One region of the Streptomyces chrestomyceticus JCM 4735 genome, then DNA from elsewhere that is predicted to be linked to it. Evidence: predicted binding sites of a transcription regulator. Region 1 holds the regulator's gene; the other holds the start of a gene.

The links. The regulator HspR, encoded in region 1, represses chaperone genes until heat shock. The targets are predictions, from matches to a motif close to TTGAGNNNNNNNNNCTCAA.
Region 2: lon (endopeptidase La) is a predicted target of HspR. The motif match lies at 8,315-8,333, and genes of this name have one in related genera.

Annotation. Positions count from the first base shown of each region.
Region 1 covers NZ_BHZC01000001.1:4,949,314-4,963,855, reverse strand. The annotation lists gene EJG53_RS21385 (aldose epimerase family protein) at 1-373, opposite strand, end outside; gene EJG53_RS21380 (SRPBCC domain-containing protein) at 433-1,197, opposite strand; gene EJG53_RS21375 (spermidine synthase) at 1,499-3,154, opposite strand; gene EJG53_RS21370 (DUF2617 family protein) at 3,295-3,813, opposite strand; gene EJG53_RS21365 (hypothetical protein) at 4,196-4,468, opposite strand; gene EJG53_RS21360 (pyridoxal phosphate-dependent aminotransferase) at 4,742-5,920, shown strand; gene EJG53_RS21355 (hypothetical protein) at 6,077-7,312, shown strand; gene EJG53_RS21350 (YbjN domain-containing protein) at 7,392-7,928, opposite strand; gene clpB (ATP-dependent chaperone ClpB) at 8,098-10,737, opposite strand; gene EJG53_RS21340 (TIGR03618 family F420-dependent PPOX class oxidoreductase) at 11,094-11,498, shown strand; gene EJG53_RS21335 (hypothetical protein) at 11,668-12,072, shown strand; gene EJG53_RS21330 (heat shock protein transcriptional repressor HspR) at 12,152-12,604, opposite strand; gene dnaJ (molecular chaperone DnaJ) at 12,610-13,785, opposite strand; gene grpE (nucleotide exchange factor GrpE) at 13,828-14,490, opposite strand; gene dnaK (molecular chaperone DnaK) at 14,487-14,542, opposite strand, start outside.
Region 2 covers NZ_BHZC01000001.1:3,184,693-3,199,234, reverse strand. The annotation lists gene EJG53_RS13130 (rhomboid-like protein) at 1-294, shown strand, start outside; gene EJG53_RS13125 (VOC family protein) at 396-785, shown strand; gene EJG53_RS13120 (GNAT family N-acetyltransferase) at 910-1,449, shown strand; gene EJG53_RS13115 (anti-sigma factor antagonist) at 2,054-2,347, shown strand; gene EJG53_RS13110 (STAS domain-containing protein) at 2,474-2,833, shown strand; gene EJG53_RS43320 (ANTAR domain-containing protein) at 2,882-3,601, opposite strand; gene EJG53_RS13100 (GAF and ANTAR domain-containing protein) at 3,694-4,428, opposite strand; gene EJG53_RS13095 (GAF domain-containing protein) at 5,400-6,140, shown strand; gene EJG53_RS13090 (GAF and ANTAR domain-containing protein) at 6,137-6,865, shown strand; gene EJG53_RS13085 (GAF and ANTAR domain-containing protein) at 6,971-7,660, shown strand; gene EJG53_RS40620 (hypothetical protein) at 7,768-7,911, shown strand; gene lon (endopeptidase La) at 8,356-10,764, shown strand; gene EJG53_RS13075 (Uma2 family endonuclease) at 10,892-11,491, shown strand; gene EJG53_RS13070 (lysozyme) at 11,548-12,405, opposite strand; gene EJG53_RS13065 (MarR family winged helix-turn-helix transcriptional regulator) at 12,695-13,234, shown strand; gene EJG53_RS13060 (cytochrome P450 family protein) at 13,394-14,542, opposite strand, start outside.

The sequences.
Region 1 (14,542 bases):
TGACCCGGCCCGGGTACGGCCAGGGGGCGGCGTCCGGGTCGAGCAGTTCGTAGGTGAACGCGGCGCTGGTGTCGTCCGCGCGGGCCGTCTTCCAGGCGACGTTGCGGCCGGTGCCGTGGATCGCGTGCGGCGGGGAGTTGACCGGCATCTGGTGCACTTCGCCGCCGTTGCGGAAGCGCCCGTTCTCGATGCGGCCGCACCACGGCACCATCGGGAAGGAGCCGTACTTGGCGCCCTGCCGCAGCAGTTCCGTACCCCCGATGCGCAGGCTCGCGAGCCGGCAGCCGTTGGCCGGGTCCACGGTCACTTCGGTGTCGCCCGCGGCCAGCCGTACCTGTCCCTGCGCGACGTTTCGCGTGTCGTTGTCACTCACGGTCCGACCCTAACGGGGAGGCGGGGAGCCGACACGGTACGGCGGGCGCGCGCCACGGCTCAGCGGCGTCGCCGCAGCACCCGGCCCACCACGACGGCCGACGCGAGGGCGAGGGCCGCGGCCGGTGCCGCCCAGCGCAGGGTGGCGGAGGTCGTCGCCGACTGGGGGGCGGGGACCGGCGCGTACCGGCCGCGCGGCGGTGCGTGGTCGACCTCCTCGGCGCTCCGCCCGATCATCGTGCGCCGTGCGTGCGCGGCCTCGGCGGGCGGTGTGCCGTCCTGGTCGTCGGTGTCGGTGAGCGGGTCGAGGGACGGCGGCGGGACCTCGGTGTCGAAGAGGGCCGCGGTGGCGGGCGTGCCGCTGTCCTGGGTGTCCGGCGGGGTATCGGTGAGGTCCGCCGCGAGGTTGGCGGCGAAGCGGTCCAGGACCCGGCGTCCGGCGGACTCGGCCGCCTGAGCGGTGGCTTCCGCGAGGCGGCCGGTGCTGGTGACCGTACCGGCGCAGCTCAGGACCGTGGTGGCGGAGTCGTCGGGCCCGGCGGCGAGCCGCACGGTGAGGGACAGCTCGGCGGAGCCGTCGCCCCGCGACTCCATGCCGCTCGCCTCGACCAGGACGGTGTCGGCGCCGCGCAGGGTGACGGTGAGGGTGCCGCGGTAGGTGATGGTGGAACTCCCGATGCGCAGCCGCAGCCGCCCGCCGGGGGTGCCGGGGTCCGCGTCGGCGTCGAGTTGGCACCCGGGAATGCAGCGCGCCACGCGCTCCGGCTCGGCCAGCGCCTGCCGCACGGTCTCGACGGGAAACGGAACGTACACCTCGTGCTCCATGGCATGGGAGCCTACCCAGCCCTCCCGGCACACGTGCCCGGTCCGGCACCAATTTTCTCCCGTGGCCGAACGGGGAGCGGGGCTGGGGCGGATCGCCGCGCCGGGCGTCGGCGTCGGGCCGGTGGAGCGCCGGCGGGCCGGGCGGGGGCCGGTCCCGTTCGGCCCGGTCAGTCCAGGTGGCGTGGGTGCATCAGCGTTGACGGCGGGAGGCCGGGCACGCGGGTGGGGGCGAGGGAGCGGGCAGCGGACCGGAGGGCGGCGGGCGTCAGGGAGCGCAGGACGGGGGCGTCCGGGGCGAGGGTCAGGCGGGGGTGCGGTGGGCCGCGAGGAGGAAGCCCCAGCCGCAGGCGCGGCGGTGGCCGGTGGGGTGGCCCGTTCCGCAGGAGCGTTCCGGCGCGCCGGTGCGAGGCGGGGTCCGGGGGACGGTCCGGCCGGGGATGCGGTACGGGGCGGTGCTCAGGCCCGCGGCCCGTACGGTCGCGTCGACCGTCCAGAACGTCCGGGGCCGGGACGTGGGCTCTCCGGCGTGCACCGCCAGCCGGCCGCCCCGGGCCAGCGCGCGGGACGCGAGGCCGTAGAACTCCTGCGAGTAGAGCTTGGTGCTGGCCGTGCTGCCCGGGTCGGGCAGGTCGGCGATCACGACGTCGTACGGACCGCCGTTCCGGGCCGCCGCGCCGCCCTGCCGCAGCCACTCGAACACGTCGCCCGTGACCACGCGGACCCTCGGGTCGTCCAGCGCGTGCCCGTTGAGCGCGGACAGGCCCGGGTCCGTACGGGCCAGGCGGGCCAGGTCCGGATCGAGTTCGACGACGGTCACGGCCGTGACGCCGGGGTAGCGCAGGACCTCGCGGGCGGCGAGGCCGTCGCCGCCGCCGAGCACCAGGACCCGGCGGTGCGGTCCGCCCGCCATGGCCGGGTGCACCAGCCCTTCGTGGTACGGGTGGTCGTCCTCCGCGCCGGCCCGCAGGCGGCCGTCCAGGTAGAGGCCGAGTGGGCCGCCGGCTCCGGCACCGTTCTTCGCCGAGTCCGGTGCGGGGCCTGCTGCCCCGTGGCGGCCGGCCCGGTCGAGGTGCTGGTCCGCGGTCCCGGCCCGGCGCGTGGTGTCCGGGTCCGCGGCGTCCGGGTCCGTACCGCCCGTGATCACGACTTCCTGGATGCCGGTACGGACCGCGACCCGCGCCGCCGACCCGTACACCGCGTCCCGCGCGGCCCGCTCGAAGGGCGGCACCAGGACCGTCCCGGCGGCGAGCAGCGCCAGCACCAGCACGTTCGCGGCGATCAGAGCCCAGCGGGCCCGTACGGACAGGTCGCTGCGGAAGAGCCAGAGCACCAGCCCGCCGCCGGCCACCGCGTTGACCGAACCGGTGAGCAGGGCGCCGGAGATCTGGCCCAGCCCCGGCAGCAACAGGAAGGGGAAGGCGAGTCCGCCGACCAGGGCGCCCACGTAGTCGGCCGCGAAGAGGTCCGCCACCGCACCCCCCGCGTCCTGGCGGCGGACCCGCTGGATGAGCGTCATCAGCAGCGGTACCTCGGCGCCGATGAGCATGCCCATGGCCAGCGAGAAGGCGACCAGGACGGAGCGGGACTGGCCGAACCAGGCGTAGCAGGCGTAGAGCGCCATCGCGGAGAAGCCGCCGACGAGGGCGAGGACCGCCTCCAGCGCGCCGAAGCCGACGGCCGCCCGGCAGCGGAGCCGTTTGGCGAGCAGCGAGCCGATGCCCATGGCGAAGACCATGACGGACAGCACGACGGATGCCTGGGTGACCGAGTCGCCGGTCAGGTAGGAGGCGAGGGCGACCATTTCGAGTTCGTAGACCAGGCCGCAGGCGGCGCAGACGAAGACGGTGGCCAGCACGAGCAGCCGGCCGAGTCCGGCGGGTACGGGCAGCCGCGCCGGACTCCCCGCCTCGGGCGGCTCGGGGGAACCGCGGTGGACTGGATCAGGCGGGTCGATCATGTCGTGCAACGCTACGTGACGACCGAGTGGCCCTATGTCACCCACACGAGCGTAGTGCGCGTCCCACACGGGCGACTTGGAGCGCGACGCACACCCGGCCCGGCCCGCGAGCCGGTAGAAGCGCCCGCGGGAATCGCCGCTCAGATGGCCGCCGCCACCCGGACCCCGACCCGCGTACGCGTCGCGACCAGCCGCCCCTCCTGCGGGTAGGCGTGCCAGGTACGCCAGCGCACCTGGCCGTCCTCGCGCTGGGCCAGCATCGCGGTGAACGCGTGCGGCGAGCCCGGGAACGTTCCGGCAAGGCCGAGAGGGTGTTCGGCGACCAGGGCCAGCAGCTCCTGGGCGCGCCCGGCGAACGAGCCCCGGGAGAGCGTCTCGACATGGGCGGCGAATTCGTACTCCCAGTCGCCGATGCGTTTCGCCACGCCCAGCGGCAGCGGGGTGCTGCTGCCGGGTATGCAGGCGACGGTTTCGGAGCAGGTGCCGCGCTCCTCCTCCAGGAGCACCTGGTGCGAGGCTCCGAGCAGTCTCAACTGTACGTGGGCGTCCGCGAGTTGGAGGTCGAGCACGGCAAGGGCCGGCAGCGGCTCCCGGCCGAGTGCCCAGGCGAGGTCGGATGCGCGGGTATCGGTGTAGGCCGTTTTCAGGGTCGTGAGCATGGGTCGGCTCCGCAAGCACGCAGTGGATGGTGGGCCGGCCTGCCCCGGAGACGGGATCAGGGTTACGACTGTCTGCCGGCTCGTGCCCACGTGGGGTCCGAGAACTGGGATTCTCTAGGGAGAGGGAATCATGAAACGAGCGGGGCCCACAGCGTTTTTACCCATCTTCGCCGGGTTTCCATCCCTCAGAGGGCCACTCAGTTCAGTTGTTCAACATCCCACTCCCCAGGGCCCGTTGACCCTGCTGGGCGCATATGCGGACCTGCATGGGCCCCCTGCATGTGTACGGGGCAGCCACGCGTCGGCGACTGCCCCGGAACCCGTTTCCGACCGCCCCTCGGGAGCTGCCGTCGACGTACCCCGAAGCCTGCGCCGCCGCCCCTCAGGAACTGCCCCCGCCGCAGCCCCCGCCACCCCCGCAGGACGACGAGTGGTGCCCACCGCCCCCACCGCCGCCGCACGACATCGAACCGCCGCAGGAGTGCCCGTGGTGGTGCCCGCCGCCCACGCCCGGGTCACCGGCCACCCACCAGCCGGTGCCGTCCCGCCCGCGCTTGCCGAGGCTGCGGCGGCCACCGCCGTCGCGGCTCTGCGCCGCCGTGACCACCAGGGCCGCGACCACCACACAGATCACGAGGAAGACCACAAAACCCATCGTCGCCCCACACTCCTTTCCGTCCCCCGAAGCGAGGCACCCGCTCCGCCCGCCGCCGTGTCCCCGGCCCGGTCGGAGCGCCGTCGTAGGTGTCCTACGGGTCGTCCGTGTCCTTGATCCCTCTCCGGTCCACGCTGATCCACTCCGGATCCGGCGTCCTCTTTCGGGCCGTCCGGTTCCGCGCCGTGTCATCGGTGCGGGGGTCATGCCCGGACCCCGGCGGCCGCAAAGCACAGTTGAGGAAGTCCAGAGGTTCGGCGGAGGATGGCGGACATGTCACGACCGCTGCTCAACCGCCGCCTCGCCGAGTTCGGTACGACGATCTTCGCCGAGATGTCCGCACTCGCCCTGCGCACCGGATCGATCAACCTGGGACAGGGCTTTCCCGACACCGACGGGCCGGAGAAGGTCAGGGAGGCGGCGGTCCGCGCACTGCGCGACGGTCGCGGCAACCAGTACCCGCCGGGCCCCGGCGTCCCCGAACTGCGCGCCGCCGTCGCCGCGCACCAGCACCGCTTCTACGGCCACCTCGGCGTCGCGTACGACCCGGACACCGAGGTCCTGGTGACCGCCGGGGCCACCGAGGCGATCGCCGCCTCGCTGCTCGCCCTGCTGGAGCCCGGCGACGAGGTGATCGCGCTGGAGCCGTACTACGACTCCTACGCCGCGTGCATCGCGATGGCGGGCGGCACCCGCGTCCCGGTGACGCTGCGCCCGTCCGCCGAGGACGGTACGTACTCCCTCGACCTGGACGAGCTGCGGGACGCCATCACCGACCGCACCCGCCTCATCCTCCTCAACACCCCCCACAACCCCACCGGAACCGTCCTCGACCGCGCCGAACTGACCGAGATCGCCCGCCTCGCCTGCGAACGCGACCTCCTCGTGATCACCGACGAGGTGTACGAGCACCTCGTCTTCGAGGGCGAACACCTCCCGCTGGCGTCCTTCCCCGGCATGCGCGAGCGCACCGTCACCATCGGCTCGGCCGGCAAGACCTTCTCCTTCACCGGCTGGAAGGTCGGCTGGGTCACCGCGAGCCCGGAGCTGGTCGGCGCCGTCCGCTCCGCCAAGCAGTTCCTCACGTACGTCTCCGCCGGCCCGTTCCAGTACGCGGTCGCCGAGGCGCTGGCCCTGCCCGACAGCTACTACACCGGCCTGCGCGACGACCTGCGGACCAAGCGCGACCTCCTGGCCGACGGCCTCGCCGCCGCCGGGTTCCGCGTCTTCCGCCCGTCCGGCACGTACTTCGTCACCACCGACATCCGCCCCCTCGGCGAAGAGGACGGCTTCGCCTTCTGCCGCGCTCTCCCGGAACGCGCCGGCGTCGTGGCCATCCCCAACGCCGTCTTCTACGACCACCAGGACCAGGGCGCACCGTACGTCCGCTTCGCCTTCTGCAAGCAGGAGAAGGTCCTTCAAGAAGCGGTCGACCGCCTCCGCGCCCTCTGACGGCATCCAGGCCCCGGCCCCCTCCACACCACCCACCCGGCCTACCCCCAGCCACCAGAGGTAGCGGGACGGACAGACGCCCCCGAGAGTCGTAATGCCGGAGTGTGCCGGGCGCGCGGGACCCGGTGGGTGACCGTCGCGTACCGGAGGTGTTCCGTGGCCGCCGAGACCGTCGACACCGCGGCCGCCGCAGCGCAACGGCCCGGTTCCGTACGCGTCCACGTCCGGGCGGCGCTGCGCCGTGCGGCGCCCGCTCTCGCGCTGTTCGCGGCCGTTCGCTGCGCGGGGGTCCTGTGCGCGGCGCTGTGGGCGTGGCACACCGGCCGTCATCCGCGGAATCTGCTGGGCGCCACCTGGGACTCCAACTGGTACCTGGGCGTGGCCCGGTACGGCTACGGCTCCCCGGCGCCCCACCACATGTGGCCGCCGGACCACCTCGCCGACCTGGCCTTCTTCCCCCTCTACCCGGGGCTGATCCGCGGCGTGTCCGCCGTCCTGCCGGTGGGTGCGCTCAACGCCGGGCTGCTGCTCGCGTGGACGGCCTCGGCCGTGGCGGCCTGGGGGACCTTCGCGGTCGGCGCGCATCTGTACGGGCGGCGGGCCGGGACGTTCCTGGTGGTGCTGTGGGCGCTGCTGCCGCACGCCGTCATCGAGTCGCTGAGCTATACGGAGCCGCTGCTCACCGCGCTGGCCGCGTGGGCGCTGTACGCCCTGCTCACCGACCGCCCGCTGTGGGCCGGCGCGCTGGCGGTCCTGGCCGGGCTGGCGCGGCCGAACGGGCTCGCGGTGGCCGCGGCGGTCATGGTCGCGGCGGCGGTCAGGATGACGGCGGCCGGACGTACCTGGCGGCGCGGGTGCGACCCGGAGCGCCCCGTACTGTGCCGCGCACGCCCCCTCTGGCCCTACTGGGCCGCCGCCCTGATCGCCCCCGCCGGCTGGCTCGGCTACGTCCTGTGGGTGGGGGCGCGCACCGGCGCCGGGCCGCGCGGCTACTTCCGGGTGCAGGAGATCTGGGGCTCGCGGTTCGACTTCGGACGGGACACCCTGCGGTCCGTGAAGCGGCTGTTCCTGCACAACGAGCCGCTGGTGCAGCACCTGGCCGCCGCGGTCGTCGCCGTGGCGGTCCTGCTCCTCGTCCTGCTGGTGCTGGACCGGCCGCCCCTGCCGCTGCTCGCCTACACGGCGGTCCTGGTCGTCATGGCGCTGGGCGGCACCGGCTACTTCCCCTCCAAGCCGCGGTTCCTGCTGCCGGCCTTCCCGCTGCTCGTACCGGCGGCGGTCGCGCTGGCCCGCGCCCGGCCGCGGTCCGTCGTCCTGGCGACCGGCTCACTGGCCGTACTCTCCCTCGGCTACGGCGTGTACCTGCTGGCCTTGGCGCCGCTGCCGCTGTGAACCGGGACCGGCCGCACACGGCGGCGGGCCCCGGAGCAGATCGCTCCGGGGCCCGCCGGTCACCTGGTCACGGGAAGGCTCACGCCTCCGCGTCACCCGGCTTCTCGTCGCCTTCACCCTCGGCGTCGGCCTCCAGGCCGAGCTGCTCGACGATCCACTTGTCGAACTCGATCGACGCGCGGACCCAACTGACCGTGCTGGAGACAAAGTGCTCCAGGGCCACGCCGGTGCCGATCAGCATCGACGCCTCGCCGATCAGACGGACCGTGCCGTCGTCGTGGGTGTGGGTGTACGCCTTGGGCCACAGCGTCCGGCGGTTCCAGTCGTCGAGCGCCTCCAGCAGCTTCGGCTTGTCGTCGATGCCGTGCGGGCGGTCGTAGAACGTACGGACGGAGAAGATCTGCTGCTCCTCCTCGCCGCGGAACATGAAGTACGTGCGGAACTGCTCCCACGGGGCGGCGAGGTCACCCTCGTCGTCGACTACGTACTTCAGCTCCATCTGGTCGAGGAGCTGCTTGACCAGGTCCTGGTCGGGCAGGACGGGACCATCAGGCCCCGACGGCTGCGGTTCGGGCTGGCCCCCGAAATTCGGGATCGAGGACGGGTCGATGCTCACCGTGGAATTCCCTTCGTATGGTCCCCGCCATCCTCTCCCATCCCGGCCCTGTCATGGCAAGCCCGCCGCCCACTCTCCGCTGCGGGCGCAAAACCCGGGGGGAGAGGCGGCGGGACGCCTCGTGCGACGGCCGGAGGTCAGCGGTCCGGATGTGGTGGTCCGGTGCGCCTCACCGTACGGGAGCGACCACCAGCGACCTGCCGTCCTCGGCGACATCCACCCGTACGGTGTCGCCGTCCAGCACGTCGCCCGCCAGGATCGCCTTGGCGAGCTGGTCGCCGATGGCCGTCTGGACCAGGCGGCGCAGCGGGCGGGCGCCGTAGGAGAGGTCCGGGGCGGCCTGCGGCTGGTCCACGACCGGCTCCTGGCCGAGGAAGGCCAGCCAGGTCAGGGCGCGCTCGGTGACGTCCAGCGTCAGCCTCCGGTCGGCGAGCCGGCGCTGCAGGTGGGCGAGCTGGATGCCCGCGATCCGCTGGAGCTGGTCGGTGCCGAGCGGGTGGAAGACCACCAGGTCGTCCAGCCGGTTGAGGAACTCGGGCCGGAACGAGGTCCGTACCGTCTCCAGGACCTTCTCCTTCTTCTGGTCCTCCTTGAGGAGCGGGTCCATCAGGAAGTTCGAGCCCAGGTTGGAGGTCAGGATCAGGATCGTGTTGCGGAAGTCCACCGTGCGGCCCTGGCCGTCGGTGAGTCGCCCGTCGTCCAGCACCTGGAGCAGCACGTCGAAGACCTCGTGGTGCGCCTTCTCCACCTCGTCCAGCAGGACGACGCTGTACGGGCGGCGGCGGACCGCCTCGGTGAGCTGGCCGCCCTCCTCGTAGCCGACGTAGCCGGGCGGGGCGCCGACCAGCCGGGCCACGCTGTGCTTCTCGCCGTACTCGCTCATGTCGATACGGACCATCGCCCGCTCGTCGTCGAAGAGGAAGTCGGCGAGCGCCTTGGCCAGCTCGGTCTTGCCGACACCGGTCGGGCCGAGGAAGAGGAACGAGCCGGTGGGACGGTCCGGGTCGGCGATGCCGGCGCGGGTGCGGCGCACCGCGTCCGAGACGGCCCGTACGGCCTCGGTCTGGCCGATCAGCCGCTTGCCCAGCTCGTCCTCCATGCGGAGCAGCTTCTGCGTCTCGCCCTCCAGCAGGCGCCCGGCCGGGATGCCGGTCCAGGAGCCGACCACGTCCGCGATGTCGTCCGGGCCGACCTCCTCCTTGACCATGGAGGACTTGGCGTCCTGGGACGCCTCCTGCTCGGCCTCGGCCGCCGCGGCCTCCTCCAGCTCCCGCTCCAGGCCCGGGATCTCCCCGTACAGCAGCTTGGAGGCGGTGTCGAAGTCGCCGTCGCGCTGGGCGCGCTCGGCCTGGCCGCGCAGTTCGTCCAGGCGCTCCTTCAGCTCGCCGAGGCGGTTGAGGCCCTGCTTCTCCTTCTCCCAGCGGGCGGTCAGGCCGCGCAGCTCCTCCTCCTTGTCGGCGAGGTCCTTGCGCAGCTTCTCCAGCCGCTGGACGGAGCCGGCGTCGGTCTCGTTCTTGAGCGCCAGCTCCTCCATGCGCAGCCGGTCGACGGAGCGCTGGAGTTCGTCGATCTCCACGGGCGAGGAGTCGATCTCCATCCGGAGGCGGGAGGCCGCCTCGTCGACGAGGTCGATGGCCTTGTCCGGCAGGAAGCGGGAGGTGATGTAGCGGTCGGAGAGGGTGGCGGCGGCGACCAGCGCGGAGTCCGCGATCTGCACCTTGTGGTGGGCCTCGTAGCGGCCCTTGAGACCGCGCAGGATCGCGACCGTGTCCTCGACGGTCGGCTCGGCGACCAGCACCTGCTGGAAGCGGCGCTCCAGCGCCGGGTCCTTCTCGATGCGCTCGCGGTACTCGTCCAGGGTCGTCGCGCCGACCATCCGCAGCTCGCCGCGGGCCAGCATGGGCTTGAGCATGTTGCCCGCGTCCATGGCGGAGTCGCCGCCGGCCCCGGCGCCGACGACCGTGTGCAGCTCGTCGATGAACGTGATGATCTGGCCGTCGCTGGACTTGATCTCCGCCAGTACGGTCTTGAGGCGCTCCTCGAACTCGCCGCGGTACTTCGCGCCCGCGACCATCGCGCCCAGGTCCAGCGCCACCAGCCGCTTGTCCCGCAGCGACTCGGGGACGTCGCCCTTCACTATCCGCTGCGCCAGGCCCTCGACGACGGCGGTCTTGCCGACGCCGGGCTCGCCGATGAGCACCGGGTTGTTCTTCGTACGCCGCGAGAGCACCTGCACCACACGGCGGATCTCCTGGTCACGGCCGATGACCGGGTCCAGCTTGCCGTCGCGGGCGGCCGCCGTGAAGTCCGTACCGAACTTCTCCAGCGCCTTGTACGTGCCCTCCGGGTCCGGGTTGGTGACCCGCCGGCCGCCCCGGTTGTCCTCGAAGGCGCTCAGCAGCTTCTTGGCCGAGGCACCCTGCTGCTCCAGCAGTTCGCCGGTGCGGCCGCCCTTGGCGGCGATGCCGATGAGCAGGTGCTCGGTGGAGATGAAGTCGTCGCCGAGCTCCTTCGCGCGCTGCGCGGCGTCGGCGATGACGGCCAGCGTGTCGCGGTCCGGCTGCGGCGGGGCGACCGTGGAGCCCTGCACGCTGGGCAGGGCGGCCAACTGGCGCTCGGCGCCGGAGCGCAGCGCGACGGCGTCCGCGCCGACGGCGGCCAGCAGGTCGGTGATGTTCTCGTTGTCCGCGCCGGCGAGGAGGGCGAGCAGCAGGTGCACGGGGGTCATGTCCGCGTGTCCCGCCGTCACCGCCCGCTCGTTGGCGGCGCTCAGCGCCTCACGGCTCTTGTTGGTCAGCTCGGCGTCCACTCGCGCGCTCCTCCTTGGGCTCGGTGCGTGATCGGTGCCGTGGTCCGGCAGGGAAACCTGCTCAGCTCAACGTCCGATAAGTTGAGTCTATTCCACTCAACGCCGTTCCGGGGACCGCACCGGGCATCTTCCCGGCACCTTTCCGGCATCTTTCGGCTTTCCGGTCCTTCTCCGGGTGCACCGGACGGCCCGGACCATGCCACCGGCGCGGCGGAACCTGCCGAAGTCAGGCGCACTTCCCCGGGCCCGTACGGCGACGGCCCACCCTCTTCACGCCTCCTCCACGTTCCCTGCGCTGTCCCTTTGCAGACCCTCCGCACGGCGGCCCCACAGGATCCCCAATTACTCTTCCGGTCATGGCCCACGACCTGGACGACCTCAGCCCCGAGTACCTCGCCTTCTGGAGCGAGCACCTCCTGTGCACGCTGACCACCCTGCGCCCCGACGGCACACCGCACGTCGTCCCGGTCGGTGTCACCTTCGACGCGAACCAGCGCATCGCCCGCGTGATCACCCGCAAGGACAGCAGCAAGGTCGGCCATGTCCTCGCCGGCGGCCCGGACGGCGCCCGGGTCGCGGTGTGCCAGATGAGCGGCCGGCGGTGGGCCACCCTGGAGGGCGTCGCCCGGATCCGTACGGACGCGGACGTGGTGGCGGACGCGGTACGGCGCTACGCCGAGCGGTACGGGCGCACCCCCACCCCCAAGCCGGACCGGGTGATGATCGAGATCACCGTCAACAAGGCACTGGGCCGGGCGTAGCAAGCCGGCGCGAGGGACCGCCGGGCGTACGGCCGCCAGGGACCACCGGGCGACGGCCGGACGTCCGCCATGCGTGCGGACCTGCCCCGCCGCCCGGCACCGCCCCCGCACCGCACCCGGCCCACGGCGGTATCGTCGCCCCCACACTCGCCACGTCCCCGGGGGCGCGATGAACTCGGTCCGAGTGACGGCGATCGCCTGCCTGATGCCGCTGTCGGGGCTGGACGACGCCCCCTTCCTGGTGGACGACCACGGCCAGCACGCCATGTGCGCGCAGTGGGCCCGGGCCCGCGACTACGAGCTGACCTGCCGGCTGAGCGTGCACCGGCTCCGCGCCGACCACACCACGCTGTGGCAGGACGTGGCGGCCGGACTGGTCGACGTGTTCATCGCCCCCAACCGCCGCACGCTGGAGAACGCGATCGCCTCGGCCGACGAGTTCTCCGCGCGGTGCGCCGCCGCCGGCGTACGGCTGGAGACCGCCGACTACGACGAGCCGGTCTACACCACCGCGATGCGGTCCCACGTGCACCGCCGGCTGTCCATGCCGACGGCCGGTTACCACGGCTGCTGAACCGGCTGCCGGAACGGCGGCGGGGCCGGGGTGCGCTGTGCACCCCGGCCCCGCATCGCCGACCTCGACGGCCCGCGGCCTACTCGGACCGCTTCTTCGGACGCCACACGACCAGCGCGCCGGCCTGCTGCACGTCCTGATACGGCACCAGGTCGCGACGGTACGAGGCGTGCACCGCCGCCTCCCGCTGCTGGATGGTGGCGGCCGCGCCCTCGACCGCGTGCTGGAGCTCGGCGACCCGCTGCCGCAGGGCCGTGACCTGGTTCTCCAGCTCGATGATGCGCTTGATGCCGGCGAGGTTGATGCCCTCGTCCTGCGACAACCGCTGCACTTCCCGGAGCAGTTCGATGTCCCGGGAGGAGTAGCGCCGGCCGCGCCCCGCCGTACGGTCGGGCGAGACCAGCCCCAGGCGGTCGTACTGACGCAGGGTCTGCGGGTGCAGACCCGAGAGCTGAGCCGCGACGGAAATGACGTACACCGGCGACTCTTCGGTCAGTTCGTACGGGTTCCGACGCCCGCCCCGGCCATCCATCCGACTCAAGCTCCCTTCGCGGCCTGGAACAGCTCCGCCCGCGGGTCCTCGCCCGCGGTCGCCTCACGGTAGGACTCCAACGACTCCCGTGCGGCGTCGCCGAGGTCCTTGGGGACGCTCACCTCGACGGTGACCAGCAGGTCGCCGCGGGTGCCGTCCTTGCGCGACGCTCCCTTGCCGCGCACGCGCATCGTACGTCCGTTGGGAGTCCCGGCCGGGAGCTTGAGCGTCACCGGCGGGCCGCCGAGTGTCGGCACCCGCACCTCGCCGCCCAGCGCCGCCTCCGGGAAGGTGACCGGCACGGTGACGGTCAGGTTGTCGCCCTTGCGGCCGAAGACCGGGTGGGCCTCGACGTGCACGACGACGTACAGGTCGCCGTTCGGCCCGCCGCGCTCGCCCGGGGTGCCCTTGCCGCGCAGCCGGATGCGCTGCCCGTCGGAGACACCCGCCGGGATCCGCACCTGCATGGTGCGCGAACTGGTCGCCCGGCCGCTGCCCTTGCAGACGTCGCAGGGGTTCTCCGCGATCAGGCCGCGGCCCTTGCAGTCCACACACGGGTCGGTGAGCGAGAAGCCGCCACCGCCACCGCGGCTGACCTGACCGGTGCCGACGCAGGTCGGGCACACGCGCGGTGTGCCGTTCTTGTCGCCGGTGCCGGAGCAGGTCTTGCAGGGCGCCTGGCTGGACATCCGCAGCGGGACCGTGGCCCCGTCCGCCGCCTCGGTGAAGCTGAGCGTCACCTCGGACTCGACGTCCTGCCCGCGGCGCGGCTGCGTACGCGTGCCGCCGCCGCGGTTGAACAGGCCGCCGAAGACGTCGCCGAGCCCGCCGCCGAAGCCGCCGCCCGCCGTGCCGCCCTGGGCACCGCCGCCGAAGAGGTCGCCGAGGTCGAAGTTGAACGATCCGCCACCGGCGCCGCCGGGGCCGGCGCGGAAGCCGCCGTTGCCGAACAGCGCCCGCGCCTCGTCGTACTCCTTGCGGCGCTTGGGGTCACCGAGGATGTCGTTGGCCTCGGAGATCTCCTTGAAGCGCTCCTCGGCCTTGGCGTCCCCCTTGTTGGCGTCCGGGTGGAACTCCCGGGCCAGCTTGCGGTACGCCTTCTTGATCTCCGCCTCGGTGGCGTCCTTCGGGACGCCGAGGACCTTGTAGTAGTCCTTCTCCACGAAGTCCTTGGTGTTCATCCCCGACGTCCCTCCTCCCGAACTGCTTCTTCCGTCGCCGCGTCAGCCCTCGTCCGGGCCACCGCTCTCCTCGTCCGAAGCCTTCACGTCTTCCTCACCGGCGGCCTTGCCGGGCTGCGCGCCCGGCTGCGGCTCGGCGACCGCGACCCGCGCGGGGCGGATCGTTCGTTCACCGATGCGATACCCCGGCTGGAGGATGGCGACGCACGTGGTCTCCGTGACATCCGGAGCGTACGAGTGCATCAGCGCCTCGTGGATCGTCGGGTCGAAGGGCTCGCCCTCCTTGCCGAACTGCTGGAGGCCCAGCTTCGCGACCACGGTCTCCAGCGACTCGGCCACCGACTTGAAGCCGCCGACCAGCTCGCCGTGCTCCCGGGCCCGCCCGATGTCGTCGAGCACCGGCAGCAGCTCGGTGAGGAGGTTCGCCGCGGCGATCTCCTTCACCGACACCCGGTCCCGCTCCACCCGGCGGCGGTAGTTCTGGTACTCCGCCTGGAGCCGCTGGAGGTCCGCGGTGCGCTCGTTGAGCGCGGTACGCACCTGGTCCAGCTGCGCCGTGACGGCTACGTCCTGGTTCGTCTCCCCGGCCGGGGCCGAGCCCGCCGTGTCGGCGGACTCGGCCTGCGCCGCGTCATCAGGGGTCTGTGCGGCATCGGCGGGGACGTCGGGCTTCTTGTCCTCGAAGCCCGGAGTCTCCTCCGTCACGCGGCACCGTCCTTCTTGGGCTTCTCGTCGTCGACGATCTCGGCGTCGACCA
Region 2 (14,542 bases), 1.8 Mb from region 1:
GCCGCGGTCGCCCTCGGCCACCTCCCCGTCGACTCGCTGCAACGCCTCGACTACGGCATCAGCTTCGGCGTGATGGCCTGCACCGGCGCCCTGGCGGGCCTGCTGCCCGGCTGGGCCCGGTGGCCGCTCCTGGCGGGCGTGACCTGGTTCGCCGTCAGCAGCCTGCTGCTCTCCGGCGACCCCGTCAGCGACTCGGGCCACTTCCTCGCCCTCGTCCTCGGCACCCTCACCTGGCCCCTCCTGCGACGCCCCCGCGGACCGCGTCCGGCGGCGATTGTCAGTGGCCGTTGCTAGCTTCCTGAACACGCTTCTCCACGCTCGACGGGGAGGTGGAGCGAGGGTCGCACCCGGCCGCGGAGGCCGGGGCCCCGCTCCGTCAGGAAGAGGCACCCACCATGCGCATGATCTTCGTGAACCTGCCGGTCAAGGACATCTCCGCGTCCCGCGAGTTCTTCACCCGCCTCGGCTTCGCCTTCAACCCCGACTTCTCCGACGAGCACACCCTGTGCGTGGTCGTCGAGGAGAACATCTGCGTCATGCTCCTCCAGGAGGACCGCTTCCGGGACTTCATCAACGGCGACATCAGCGACGCCGCGAAGACCAAGGAAGTCCTCACGTGTCTGTCGTGCGACAGCCGCGAAGAGGTGGACACCGTCCTCGCCGAGGCCCTGGCCGCCGGCGCCACCCCCTGGAAGCCGGCGATGGAGGCGGGGCCGATGTACGGCGTCAGCTTCCAGGACCTCGACGGCCACGTCTGGGAGTTCATGCACATGGCACAGGGCTGAACGCTTCCCGCCCGGCCCTCGGAGGTCAGCCGGGGGCGGGCCGCCTTCGGGGCGTGCCGGATGCCTGACTCCCCCCGGTTCTCCTCTCTTGAACGCCGCCGAGTCTGCTGATTGGGTGGCCGGCATGACCGAGCTCGGACCCGTCGCTTGGCCACCTGCCCCGATCAGGACCGAGAGGCTCGTGCTCCGTGAGCCCGAGGCCCGGGACCGTGCGGCGTTCATCGAACTGCTGGCATCGCCGGAGGTGCACACCTACCTCGGCGGCCCCCGCGCCCGTGACGAGCTGGAGCGCGCGATGCCCGGGGTGCCCGAACGGTGGCCCGGGAGTTTCGTCGTCGATCTCGACGGGTCGATGATCGGCCAGATCCTGCTCAGGCGGGCACCGGAGCACCATCGCCCGGCTGCCGTGGGGAAGGTCGATCTCGGCTACCTCTTCCTGCCGCGGGCGTGGGGCTTCGGGTACGCCGCCGAGGCGTGCGCTGCGGCGCTGGACTGGTTCGACGGTGCCTTTCCCGGCGAGCCGGTGGTGCTCGCTACCCAGACCGCCAACACCGGCTCAATGCGCCTCGCGGCGAAGCTGGGATTCACCGAAGTGGAGCGGTTCCATGCCTGGGGCGCCGAGCAGTGGCTCGGCATGCGGCCCCCGGTCACGGCGTCCGACTGAACTCGCCCCCCGACAGGCCGATCCGCCGGACGGCAGTCGGTCCGACACCCCTGTGCCGCTGTCGTGCCCCTGGTTGTCCGTTCATTCCTGAACTTGCATGAGGACATCGAGGCCAACTGGGCGATGAGGGGGCAGGGCGACCGATGTTGGGCTCGTCTGCCCAACCCGTCCTTGCATTTTCCATACGCTGGGGCCGCAAGCGCACCTTCCCCTGGAAGTCTTCACGCATTGCGCGTCCTCCGCGTCACGTAGAGGCGGCGTAGCCCGCGCAGGGTGCGGGCTCGTCGGCAGCGCCGAGTCGCGCACGCTTATAGCACGGTGTGGGTGGCGCTGTCCTGGGAACGGGCGGGTAGTCACCGCGATGGGTGCCGTGACGAAGGACGTGAACGTTTGTGCGTTCCCGGGGCGTTGGGCTGCTCCTAGATTGGCTGTGTGCCGCGCCCGGTGGGCTGCCGGACGCAGTGCTCTGTGACTTGTTCGGCTGCTGCCCGGTGGAGACGGGATGTCCCATTGCCAGGAAGCTCACTTGGGCCGTAGGCCACCGGGCCGGCAGGCTGCGGCCGGTCGGTGGTGGATGTGCGGCTACTGGATGCGTGAGGTGGCCGTGATCGAGTTTCATGGCGAGATCGACATCGCGAGCGCGACGGCCGCTCCCAGCCGCCTGGCGCCTGCCGCCGCGGTACCCGGGGCGGCCGTCGTTATCGATCTGCGGCCGGTGACGTTCTTCGACTGTTCGGGGCTGCGGCTGCTGCTGTGGGCGCGTCAACTCGTTTGGGCCCGCAGCGGTCAGTTGCGGGTGGTGTGCGACGACGAGCGGATCCTGCGGTTGTTGCACCTCACCGGTACGGCCGCGCTGCTGCGGCCCGTGGCGACGCTCACCGACGCACTGGCCTCCTAGCCGCGGCTCGGCCCCGGTACCTTCTCGCGCTTCGCGGCTCGGGCGGTAGGTTGAAACCGGCTGCGGCGGGCGGGCTGTCGCCTGAGTACGTCACGTTCATTCAGCTCCCCGGACCCTGGAGCGATCATGTTGACACCGCCGTCCTCTCCGGCCGTGTTACGGGCGCGGTGGACCGTGCGTCCGCCCGGCCTGCGCCTGAGCGGCGCCGTCGAGCCGCGCACGCACCAGGTTCTGGAGCGGTACCTGGGGGAACTTGCACGGCGGTTTCCCGGCCGCGGCGTCCATCTGGATCTGACGGCGGTGACCGCGCTGGATCTGGCCGGGGCGGCGCTGGTGGTGGCCACCCGGGACCGGCTGCGGCACCTTGGAGGCGACCTGCGACTGCACACGGCTGATGGTCTGGTGCCGTCCGCGCACGGGCGGCCGGGGCGGTCGGGCGCGGGCCGCGGCGCGCCGCCGGTGCCACGCGGGCTGCGGGCGGGCTGAGCGGGCCCGCCGCGCCGCCTGGGGCGTTCGCCGGACGGGGCGGCGGGGTCAGGGTGCGGTGTCCTCCGGCTCCAGGTGGAGGCGGTGGGCGAGGATGTCGTGGGCGACGTCGAGCAGGGCGCGGTCGTGGGCGTAGGCGTGGGCGCGCAGCCGCAGCAGGGCTTGGTCGAGGGGGAGGGCGAGCTGGACGGCCAGCATCCCGGTGGCCTGGTGGACTTCGGCTCGGTAGAGGGTGATGCCCGGGGCGTGGTCGCCGGTGAGCAGCCGGGCGGGGGAGGCCTGCAGGAGCAGGAGCAGGGCGGCACGGGCGAAGCGGACGATGCTCTCGTGCTGGTGGGCGGTGGGCGCGCCGGCGGTGGTGCCGTAGACGGTCAGGGCCCCGGCGGGTACGACCCCCAGGTGCAGGGGGGTGGCGAGGATGGTGCGGGCGCGGGTGCGGGCGGCGGCGGGCAAAAACTGCGGCCAGCGGTCGATGGGGGTGCGGGTGAGGTCGGGTTCGGTGATGGTGCGGCCGGTGCGGGCGGCGTCCAGGGTGGGGCCTTCGCCGAGGGTGTACTGCAGGTCGTCCAGCACCGGGCCGAGCCGGCCGGCGGCGTCGTCGCTCCACAGCAGTTCCAGGTGTCCGCGGGGGGTGGCCAGGCACAGGGTCAGGGCGTCGTAGCCGAGTTGGCGCGCGGCGAGGCCCGGCGAGAGGGAGCCCAGTCCCTGGCCGGCGCGGGTGGCGCCACGCACCTGGTTCCACAACTGGTCCAGGTCGGTACGGGGCATGGGTTACCTTCCGTCGCAGGCACGGCAGGCACGGCAGGCACGGCAGGCACGGCAGGCTACAGTACGGGTGCGGTCCGGCCGGCTGGCCGGGCTCAGCTGCGGGCCAGTTCGGTGGGGATGGTGCCCTGGGCGACCTCGGCGGCCAGGGCGGTGAGTTTCTGCTGCCGGGCCCGGGCGTGCCGGCGCAGGCGCTGGAACGCCTCGTCCACCGAGACCTTGAGGCGCTCCGACAGCACCCCCTTGGCCTGTTCGATCACCAGGCGGCTGTCGAGCGCGATGGTCAACTGCTCGATCACGGCGGCCTGGTCGCGGGCCTGTTGCCGGTGGCCGAAGCAGCTGGCGGCGGCGTCGGCCAGGGCCTGGGCGATGCGCAACCGCGGGCCGTCGGGCGCCGCATCGCTGTCCTGGTCGCTCATCAGGTTCAGCGCGCCGATGGTGAGGGCCGGAGAGCGCAGCGGGACGGCGGCCACCGCGGTGATGCCCACGCGCCGGGCGTTGCGGGCGAAGCGGGGCCAGCGCAGGGCCGGCGGACCGGTCAGCGAGCTGACCGCCAGCGCAACCCCGGTACGCGTGGCCTCCAGGCACGGCCCTTCGTCCAAGTCGATCTGGACCTGTTCCAGGTGCCGGCAGCGTTCATCGGAGGCGGTGGCGTACTCCACCCGCCTCATCTCGTCCAGGACGGTGACGCCCGCCCCGGCCACCGGCAGCAGCTGCGCCACGTGGGCGGTCAGGTCGTGCAGCAGTTCCAGGGGGTCGAAGTCGCTGGTGCGGTGCACCAGGTCGCGCATCGCTTCGGCGACGCGCGCTTGAGATTCGGTGATATCCACGTCGGGGCCGCCTGTCGGCAGGCTCCCGCCTCCGCGACGGGAGCGGGGGCTGGGCGCGCGCTCGGCGGTGGGAGAAGGAGTCCGGTCACAGGGGACCGCGATATGCCCGCTGACAGGGACTGCTTCTCGCCTCGGCTCCTTCTGGCCCGTCCGGGGCCGCCGCTTGGGCCGGTTCCACACGGCCTGGGCGGCCTCACGATGCACTACCCAGCGTAGCGCGCCGTGACCGGTCCGCACAGCGATTTCCCGCCCCTGCACCGCGCACTTCCATCTCCCTAGCCTTGGGCGGGGAAGGAGCGTGCGTGGGTCCGCCTCGGACCAGGGCGCCATCAACGAGTCTCCACGGGCTCGGCATGTGCCACTGCCGCTCCCGGGGACGGGCGAGCGCCGTCCCCAGCACGTGCTGGGGCTGCTGCCGTTGGCGTCGAGCGTCTCGGGTCCGGCAAGAACGCCCATCGCGGTCGCCGACCGCCGCCCGGTCCTTTCTGGAGCGACACGAGGATCTCCCTCAAGCCCTGGCAGCCGGACGGCGGTTGTTCTCCCCTTCAAGATCGTCGGCGGAGTCGGGCGTACGGCGCCGTCGTCCCGTGGGTGACGGGTGCGCGCCGGCTGGCGGGGCACGTCACTGGGGCGGAGGCTCCCAGGGCTCGCACGGCCGCGAAGCCCACGGTGCGCCGTCACCACGAGGGGTGCGCCGACCGCCGGATGCAGACACCGCAGGTCCGTGAAAGCCCGTACGGCCAGTACGGGTTCCCGGCCGCCGACCGAGGCGATCACGTGTCCGAGCTGCACCCGCGGGCGGCGGCCTCCAGCACCGCCCGCTCGCCGCCACAGCCGGGGCAGGCCGTCCTCTGGCGTCTTCGTCCGCCGACTGCCAGGGAATCCCTAGAGTGGAAGGCATCAGGAGTACGTCCCGCCACGACGGGATATCGCTCGCGGGCGACCGGTGGTCGTGCCGGGAGGTGAGAGCGGTGGCAACCGGCCGTGATCTGGCTGCGGTGCTCAGGAGCCTGCAGCCCGCCGCCGGGGACAGGAGGCTGGTCGGCGCCGACCCGAACCTGTGCGCCCAGCTCCTCGGCGTGGACGGCATCGCCGCCTGTGTCACGACGGCCGACGGCCAGAGCGAACCGCTGTGGTGCACCGAGGGCACCAGCACACGGCTGGAAGACCTGCAGTTCACGCTGGGCCAAGGGCCGGGGCCCGAGGTGATGGTGTCCTGCGCGCAGGTTCTGGTGCCGGATCTGTCGCGGGTCGCGGCCAGCCGGTGGCCCGCGCTGCTGCCGGAAGCCACGGCCCTGGGCATCGGGGCCGTCTTCTGCCTGCCGCTGCACGTCGGCTCCGCGTGCCTGGGCACCTTGACCTTGCAGCGCGCGGCATCCGGCCCCCTCCCGGATGCGACGCTGACCGACGCCTGGCTGGTGGCCAACGCCCTGACCGCCGTGTTCCTGCACGGTGGCCCGCAGCAGGAGGCGTTCGCCAGAGCCGACAGCGGCTCCGAGCTCTACCGGGCCGTCGTCCACCAGGCCACCGGGATGATCAGTGTGCAGGCCGGGGTGCCGCTGGCCCGGGCGTTGCTGCTCTTGCGCGGCTACGCCTACGGACACCGGCAGAGCGTGGTGGAGGCCGCCGAGGACGTGGTGGCCCGGCGGTTGCGCTTTCACAATGATGAAAAGGGGCCGGGAATTTCCGGCGAAGGGACTGACGGGCCATGAGGCGTGAGGAACGACTGCTGGCGGCCATGGTCGAGGCCGTGGACACGCTGGTCGACGACTTCGACCTGATCGATTTCCTGCACCGGCTGTGCGACCGGTGCAACGAACTGCTGGACGTGTCGGCGGTCGGTGTCATGCTCGCCGACCCGGGCGGCAGCCTCCAGGTGATCGCCGCCTCCGACGAGCACACCCGGCTGCTGGAACTGTTCGCCTTGCAGGCCGACCAGGGGCCGTGCGTGGAGTGTCACCGCAGCGGCACCGCCCGGCTGAACATCGTCCTGAACTCCCCCGTCCAGACCGCCGGGTTCGCGCGCTTCGCCGGGCACGCCCGCCAGGCCGGCTTCGTCACCACCCACGCCCTGCCCCTGCGGCTGCGCCAGCAGATCGTGGGCGCCCTGAACCTCTTCGACACCCGCGAACAGGACCTCAGCACAACCGACGCAGGCGTGGCGCAGGCGCTGGCGGACGTGGCGACCATCGCGATCCTGCAGCACCGCACCATCGCCCACGGCAACATCGAACGGGCCCAGCTGCGGGCCGCTCTGACCAGCCGCATCAGCATCGAGCAGGCCAAGGGCATCCTGGCCGAACGCTGGAACATCACCCTCGACGACGCCTTCGACGCCCTGCGCCGGCACGCCCGCGCGCACCGGCAGCCCCTGACCGCGCTGTGCCAACAGCTGATCGACGGCTCGCTCGACACCTCCATCATCCAGCGTCCCTGACCCCAAGCCGTGCCCGCTGCTCCAGCCGACACCCGCCCCAGCCCCCGGCGGCAACATCGGCCCCCGTCCAGTGCCCGGGGCAACCCAACGGAAAGGGACAGTCCTATGACCCCCGAGCACCATGACGCGGCGTGGCAGCGCATCGGCGCCGCGGGCGCTACCGATGCCGTCACCCTCCACACCGCCTGTCAAGCCTGCGTCGAAGACCTGGACGCCGACTTCGGCGGCGTCACCGTGGTCACCACCGGCGAACTGCGGGTGCTGGGTTGCGCCACCGACGAGCGCGCCCGGGCCGTGGAGGACGCCCAGTTGGTCACCGGCGAAGGACCGTGCACCGACGCCTACGTCCACCGCCGCACCGTCGAAGCGGACCTGCACCAGGCGGGCGGGCGGTGGCCCGCCTTCACACCGACCGCGTGCGAAACCGGAGCCCGCCGCGTCCTGGCCCTGCCCCTGGCCCTCGGCAACCTCCTCATCGGCGCCATGGACCTCTACCGCAGCACCCCCACCCCCTTCACCGCACAGCACCAGGACCGGGCCGCCGCCTACGCCCGCATCCTCGCCCTGCTCACCCTCGACGAACACCCCCACCTGATCACAACCCACGCCCGCCCCGCCCAGCGCGGACCACAGGGTTACCCACCCACCGTCCACATGGCCGCCGGCATCCTCGCCGCAACGCACAACCTCACCCCCGACGACGCCCTGGCCCGGCTGCGCGCCCACTCCTTCCGCCACAACCAACCCCTGCTACGCACCGCCGCACACGTCCTCGACCACCACCGCCTCGACTAACACCGAACGACAACCCCACCTCGGCCCCGCCGACCATGCCACCCACCCGATCACAAGCCACCTGCGTCATCCAGCCCGTTCGGCGCCGCCCGGCCGGGCGGCAGTCCATGACTCGCCGAGCCGTCGCCCCGGCGGTCGAAACAGCCCGGCCCTGCCAGGCGGGCAAGCCCGCCTGGCAGGGCCCGGACAGCCACAACGGCCGCGAGAAGATGCCGACCACCGCCGGGTCGACGCCCCGCAGCATCACGTGATCCCGCCCCGGTCAGGACACGTACCCGATCTTCCCGCCCGCCGTCGCCGACCATCACAGGCCCGGAAAGTTCCGCTGGCCGCGGCACGAGGTGAACGCGCGTACAGGTGCGATGTCCTCAGACCGCACCGCCCGTACGTCCGCCAGCGGGCGCCGTACCTCCGCCCCGCCCGGGACGACGTACGCCACCTCGAACCCGGCCATCGGCGGCCCGGCGGAACTGCCCTGAAAGACCTCTGACGCACGCCATGTACAGCTACCTCCCCCCGATGCAAGGTCACGTTGACCTATGCAAGATCGCATACCTAAAGCTGACGTCTGCAAGGTCAAGCCGTACCGGACACTGGTGTGCCTGATCGCTCACAGCGAACACGGCCGGGGGAACATCTCACGGCTCACAAGCATTGAGTGGGTATTGCTCAACTTGAATGCCGAAGGGGAGATCATGGCTTCGACGTCCACCTCGCTCACTCTGCCCGTGCTGCCCCTCGACGACGAGGTCGTGCTGCCCGGCATGGTGGTGCCGCTGGACCTTTCCGAGGCGGACGTGCGGGCCGCGGTCGAGGCCGCGCAGTCCGCCGCCTCACCGGGTAACAAGCCGCGGGTGCTTCTTGTGCCGCGGATCGACGGCTCGTACGCGGGCATCGGCGTGCTGGGCCGCGTCGAGCAGGTCGGGCGGCTGTCCGACGGCGACCCCGGCGCGCTCATCCGCGGCCTCGGCCGGGTGCGGATCGGCGCGGGCACCACCGGGCCCGGAGCCGCGCTGTGGGTGGAGGGCACCACCGTCGACGAGACGGTGCCCGAGCCCCTGCCCGGCGCGGTCACCGAGCTGGTCAAGGAGTACAAGGCGCTGGCCACCGACTGGCTCAAGAAGCGCGGCGCCTGGCAGGTCGTGGACCGCGTCCAGCAGATCGAGGACGTCTCGCAGCTCGCGGACAACTCCGGCTACTCGCCGTTCCTGAGCACCGAGCAGAAGGTGCGCCTGCTGGAGACCACCGACCCGGTGGCGCGGCTGAAGCAGGCCACCGAAGCGCTGCGCGACCACCTCGCCGAGCAGGACGTGGCGGAGGCCATCGCCAAGGACGTCCAGGAGGGCGTCGACAAGCAGCAGCGCGAGTTCCTGCTGCGCCGCCAGATGGAGGCCGTCCGCAAGGAGCTGGCCGAGCTGAACGGCGACCCGGAGGACGAGGGCGAGGACTACCGCGCCCGCGTCGAGGCCGCCCAACTGCCCGAGGACGTCCGCAAGGCGGCCCTCAAGGAGGTCGACAAGCTGGAGCGGTCCAGCGACCAGAGCCCCGAGGGGAGCTGGATCAGGACCTGGCTGGACACGGTGCTGGAGCTGCCGTGGAACGAGCGCACGGAGGACGCGTACGACATCCCCGGCGCCAAGGAGATCCTGGACGCCGACCACGCCGGTCTGGAGGACGTCAAGGAGCGCATCACCGAGTACCTGGCCGTGCGCAAGCGGCGCGCGGACCGCGGCCTCGGGCTGGTCGGCGGCCGCCGCGGCGGCGCCGTGCTGGCGCTGGTCGGGCCGCCCGGCGTCGGCAAGACCTCGCTGGGCGAGTCCGTGGCCCGTTCCATGGGCCGCAAGTTCGTCCGGGTCGCCCTCGGCGGCGTACGGGACGAGGCGGAGATCCGCGGCCACCGGCGTACGTACGTCGGCGCGCTGCCCGGCCGTATCGTCCGCGCCATCAAGGAGGCCGGTTCGATGAACCCGGTCGTCCTGCTCGACGAGATCGACAAGGTCGGCTCGGACTTCCGGGGCGACCCGGCCGCCGCCCTCCTCGAAGTCCTCGACCCGGCCCAGAACCACACCTTCCGGGACCACTACCTGGAGGTCGAGCTGGACCTCAGCGACGTGGTCTTCCTGGCCACCGCCAACGTCCTGGAGGCCATCCCGGAGCCGCTGCTCGACCGCATGGAGCTGGTCCGGCTCGACGGCTACACCCAGGACGAGAAGGTCGTCATCGCCCGGGACCACCTGCTGCCGCGCCAGTTGGAGCGGGCCGGGCTGGAGTCCGGCGAGGTCACGCTCACGGACGAGGCGCTGCACAAGCTGGCGGGTGAGTACACCCGCGAGGCGGGCGTACGGAACCTGGAGCGGGCCGTCGGGCGGCTGCTGCGGAAGGTCGCGGCCCAGAGCGAACTGGGCGAGCGCGACCTGCCGTTCACGGTGGGCGTGGACGAACTGCGCCCGCTGATCGGGCGCCCGCACCACACTCCCGAGTCTGCTCAGGACCCGGCCGAGCGGCGCACGTCGGTGCCCGGCGTGGTCACCGGCCTCGCGGTCACCGGCGCGGGCGGCGACGTGCTGTACGTCGAAGCCTCGCTCGCCGACCCGGAGACCGGCGCGTCCGGCCTCCAGCTCACGGGTCAGTTGGGCGACGTGATGAAGGAGTCCGCGCACATCGCGCTGTCCTTCCTGCGCTCGCACGGCGCCGAACTGGAGCTGCCGGTCGGTGACCTGAAGGAACGCGGCGTCCACCTGCACGTACCGGCGGGAGCCGTGCCGAAGGACGGACCGAGCGCGGGCGTGACGATGACGACGGCACTGGCCTCGCTGCTCTCCGGGCGGCAGGTGCGCCCGGACGTGGCGATGACCGGCGAGGTCTCGCTGACCGGGCGGGTGCTGCCGATCGGCGGCGTCAAGCAGAAGCTGCTCGCGGCGCACCGGGCGGGCATCACGACCGTGGTCATCCCCAAGCGCAACGAGCCGGACCTGGACGACGTCCCCGCCGAGATCCTGGACAAGCTGGACGTCCACCCGGTCTCCGACGTCCGCCAGGTCCTCGACCTGGCCCTGACCCCGGCCTCGGCCCCGGCCACCCCGGAGGTCCCGGTCGCGGCGTGACGGACGCGGCCGGCCCAGCGGCCCGGAGTCCCCTCACAGGGGGGCTCCGGGCCGCGCGTGTCCCGGTCACCGTGCGTATCGTTGTACTGCGCGACTGCCCGCACTTCGCGGCGGTGGGGAGGAGCGCATGATGACCATCGAGCTGACCGACAACAGGATCGAGATCGAGATGGCCGACAGCGACGAGCTCAGCCTGGACGAGATGTTCGACCAGCTGGAGCAGATGCCCGTCCCCGAGGGCTGGAAAGCAGAGATCGTCGAGGGGGCCGTCGTCATGTCGCCGCAGCGGGACAACCACTGGGACATCATCCTGGGGATCGTCGAACAATTACGCACGAAGTACCCGAGGAAGAGGATCAAGTCGGATGTGCGCTTCGACTTCCCCGGCGGCCTCAACGGCTTCGCTTGCGACGTGGTCGCGCTGCGGGACGGAGCGGAGAAGGACGACAAGGGACGATGGCGGTACCAGGACGTCGAATTCGTCGCCGAGGTCATCTCCCGGGGCACCTCGCACAACGACTACGGCCCCAAGCTGGATGCCTACGCAGTGGCCGAGGTCCCGGTCTACCTCATCGTCGACCCCTACTCGGGCAGGTGGCATCGCTACGCGCTGCCCAAGGACGGGAAGTACCAGGACTACCTGACCCTCGACTTCGGTGCCCCGGTGGACCTGACCGGAACGGCCGTCGGCCTGACGCTGGAGACGTCGGACTTCGACCGGAGGTGACGACGCAAGCCGATCCGGGCCCCGGCGCCCCCGCGCTGCCGGGACCCGTCGGCGTCTCACCCGTTCGCCAGCGCCTGCAACCGGTCGTACGACCCGTTGAACCGGTTCCGGTCGCCGACCGTGGCGCCCGACGACGTGTACTGCCAGACGGTGTGGAAGTCCCAGCCTGCCGGGAGTTCGCCGGCCGAGGAGCCGTAGCGGGGGATCCACAGGGGGTTCACGGAGCCGAAGCCCGCGTAGTTGCCGGTGCACTGTTTCCACCAGTTGGTGGAGGTGTAGATGAGGGCGTCGCGGCCGGTGCGTGCCTTGTAGGTGGCGAAGAAGTCTTTGATCCAGTTGATCAGGGCGGCCGCGCTCTTGCCGTAGCAGGTGGCGCCGTACGGGTTGTACTCCATGTCGAGGGCGCCGGGCAGGGTGCGGCCGTCCCGGGACCAGCCGCCGCCGTGGTCCACGAAGTAATTGGCCTGGGCGGCGCCGCTGGAGGTGTCCGGGGTGGCGAAGTGGTACGCGCCGCGGATCATGCCGACGTTGTAGGAGCCGTTGTACTGCTGCGCGAAGTAGGGGTTGGTGTAGCTGGTGGATTCGGTGGCTTTGACGTAGGCGAAGCGGACTCCGGCGTTCCAGAGGGTCTGCCACGGGACGTCGCCGTTGTGGCTGCTGACGTCGACGCCTTCGACGGAGGCGAGGGTGGGCGGCGGCGCCTCGCCCGGCGCGTCGCCCTCGTGGCGGGCGACCTGGGAGCCGGCCCAGTCCAGGCCGGGGTGGGCGGGTTCGGGGGCGGCGCCGTACGGGGCGGCGCCGGCGGTGCCCGGCAGTCCGAGGAGGAGGGCGGCGACGGTGAGGAACGTCCACGCCAGGGCCGCGAAGGAGCGCGGGCGGCGGACGGCGGGGCGGCCGGATCTGTGCACGGGCATACGTGCCTCCGAGGATCTCGGTGAACTGACCTGAGGGGGGACCGGCCGGGCGGGCCACGGCGCGCCGCGGGGCGCGCGGGGCGGGACGAGGGGAGTGGCGTGGCCGTACCGGGCGGTGTGGTGTGGTCATGCCAAGAACGTGCCGACGACGGTACGCGCGTAGATGCGGCGGGCAAAGAGGGGAGCCGGGCTTCCGTTGGTCTAATCCTGCGAAATACTGGACAAGCTGCGGCTTCGGCCGCCGCCGCAGGAAACTTTCACGGTACGGAAAGCGGGAGAGGGCGCCGACGTGCACGACACCAGAGCCGACAGTGTGGCAGGGACGGACGAACCCGGTGGTGTGGACCAGGTGTTCCTCTCCCTGGAGCGGGAGCTGGCGGTCTTCCTGCGCCGCGCCCGGGCCACCTCCGGCGAGCTGGCCCGGGAGGTGCACCCGGAGCTGGAGGCGGCCGCGTACGGCCTGCTCGTCCGACTCGCCGACGCGGGGCAGCAGCGGGCCACCGAACTCGCCGGATACTTCGGCGTGGGCAAGGCGACCATGAGCCGGCAACTGCGCGCCCTGGAGGACCTCGGGCTGATCGACCGCGAGCCGGACCCGGCCGACGGGCGGGCCGTGCTGGTCCGGCTCACCGACGAGGGGCACGACCGGTTCGGCCGGGTACGCAACAGCCGCCGCGCCCAGTACGCGCGGCGGCTCGCCTCCTGGGACCGGCGCGAGGTCGCGGAACTGGCGCGCCTGCTCCACCGGTTGAACGCGGAGCAGGACGCGGAAGAGGGGTGCGGGGCGGCCGCCAGGGGCGAGCGGAGCGGGAAGGGCGGCAACGGCTGAGAGCCGGCGCGCGGCCCCTGCGGGCGTGCGCACCGGCTCCCGGGCGGTCATCCGTGACGGCCGCCTCCTCCGCGGACGGCCGGCAGCGCGTACGGGGCTCGCCGTACAGGCTCCCGTACGGACCCCGTACGGATCAGTTCTCCACTTTCCCCGTACGGGTCAGCTCTGCGCGTGCAGCCTCAGCGGCAGCCGTCGCAGGCGCCAGGTGCCGGGCTGCCGCAGGCGTTCCTGGTCCTCCAACTGTTCCGGGGTGAGGGCGAGCGCCAGGTCCGGGTAGCGGGTGAGCAGCTTCCCGTAGGCCACCTCGGCCTCCTGCCGGGCGAGTGAGGCACCCAGGCAGTAGTGCATGCCGTGGCCGAAGCCGACGTGGTCCTCGGCGCGGCCGGCCGGCTGCCGCGTCAGGTCGAGCCGCTCCGGCCCGGTGTAGTGGCGCGGGTCGTGGTTGGCCGCGACGAGGCTGAACATCAGGGCCTCGCCCTGGCGGACCTGGACTCCGGCCACCTCGGTGTCCTCCAGGGCGTACCGAAGCTGGGTGGCCTGGATCGGCCCGCACCAGCGCATCAGCTCGTGGACCGCGCGCGGCAGCAGCGCCGGGTCCTCGTCGATCAGCCGCCGCTGGTCGGGGTGGGTGAGCAGGGCGAGGGTGCCGTTGCTGATGAGGTGGGCGGTGGTCTCGTGACCGGCCAGTACCAGGGTCAGGACCAGGGTGACCATCTCGACGTCGCTCAGCCGGCCGCCGTCGTCGTCCTGCGCCCGGATGAGCCCGCTGAGCAGGTCGTCCCGCAGGGCCGCGCGCCGTTCGTCGATCAGCTCGTGGATGTGCGAGATCATCTCCGGCATGGTGGCGCCGATGCGCTTGGGGTTCAGCGAGGCGAGGTCGGCGCCGAACCGCCGCCACAGCGCCCGATCCTCCTCGTCGATGCCGACCAGCTCGCAGATGACCGTGATGGGCAGCGGGTAGGCGAAGTGCTCGACGAGGTCGACGACGCCGTCCTCGGCATGGTCCGGCAGCCGTTCCAGCAGCTCGTCGGTGATCCGCTCGACGCGCGGCCGCAGGTCCTGGATACGGCGTGCGGTGAAGGCGCGGGAGACCAGGCGGCGCAGCCGGGTGTGGTCCGGCGGGTCGCTGGTGAGGATGTTGTCGGTGAGGTACGGGGCCAGGTCCTCGGGGATGCCGAACAGCTCGATCAGCCGGGCACGCGGGTCCTTGTCCGCGCCGATGCCGGGCACCAGGGTCGGGTTGTTGACGAACCGCTGGTCACGCATCACCTCGCGCACCACGTCGAAGCGGGTCACCAGCCAGATGGG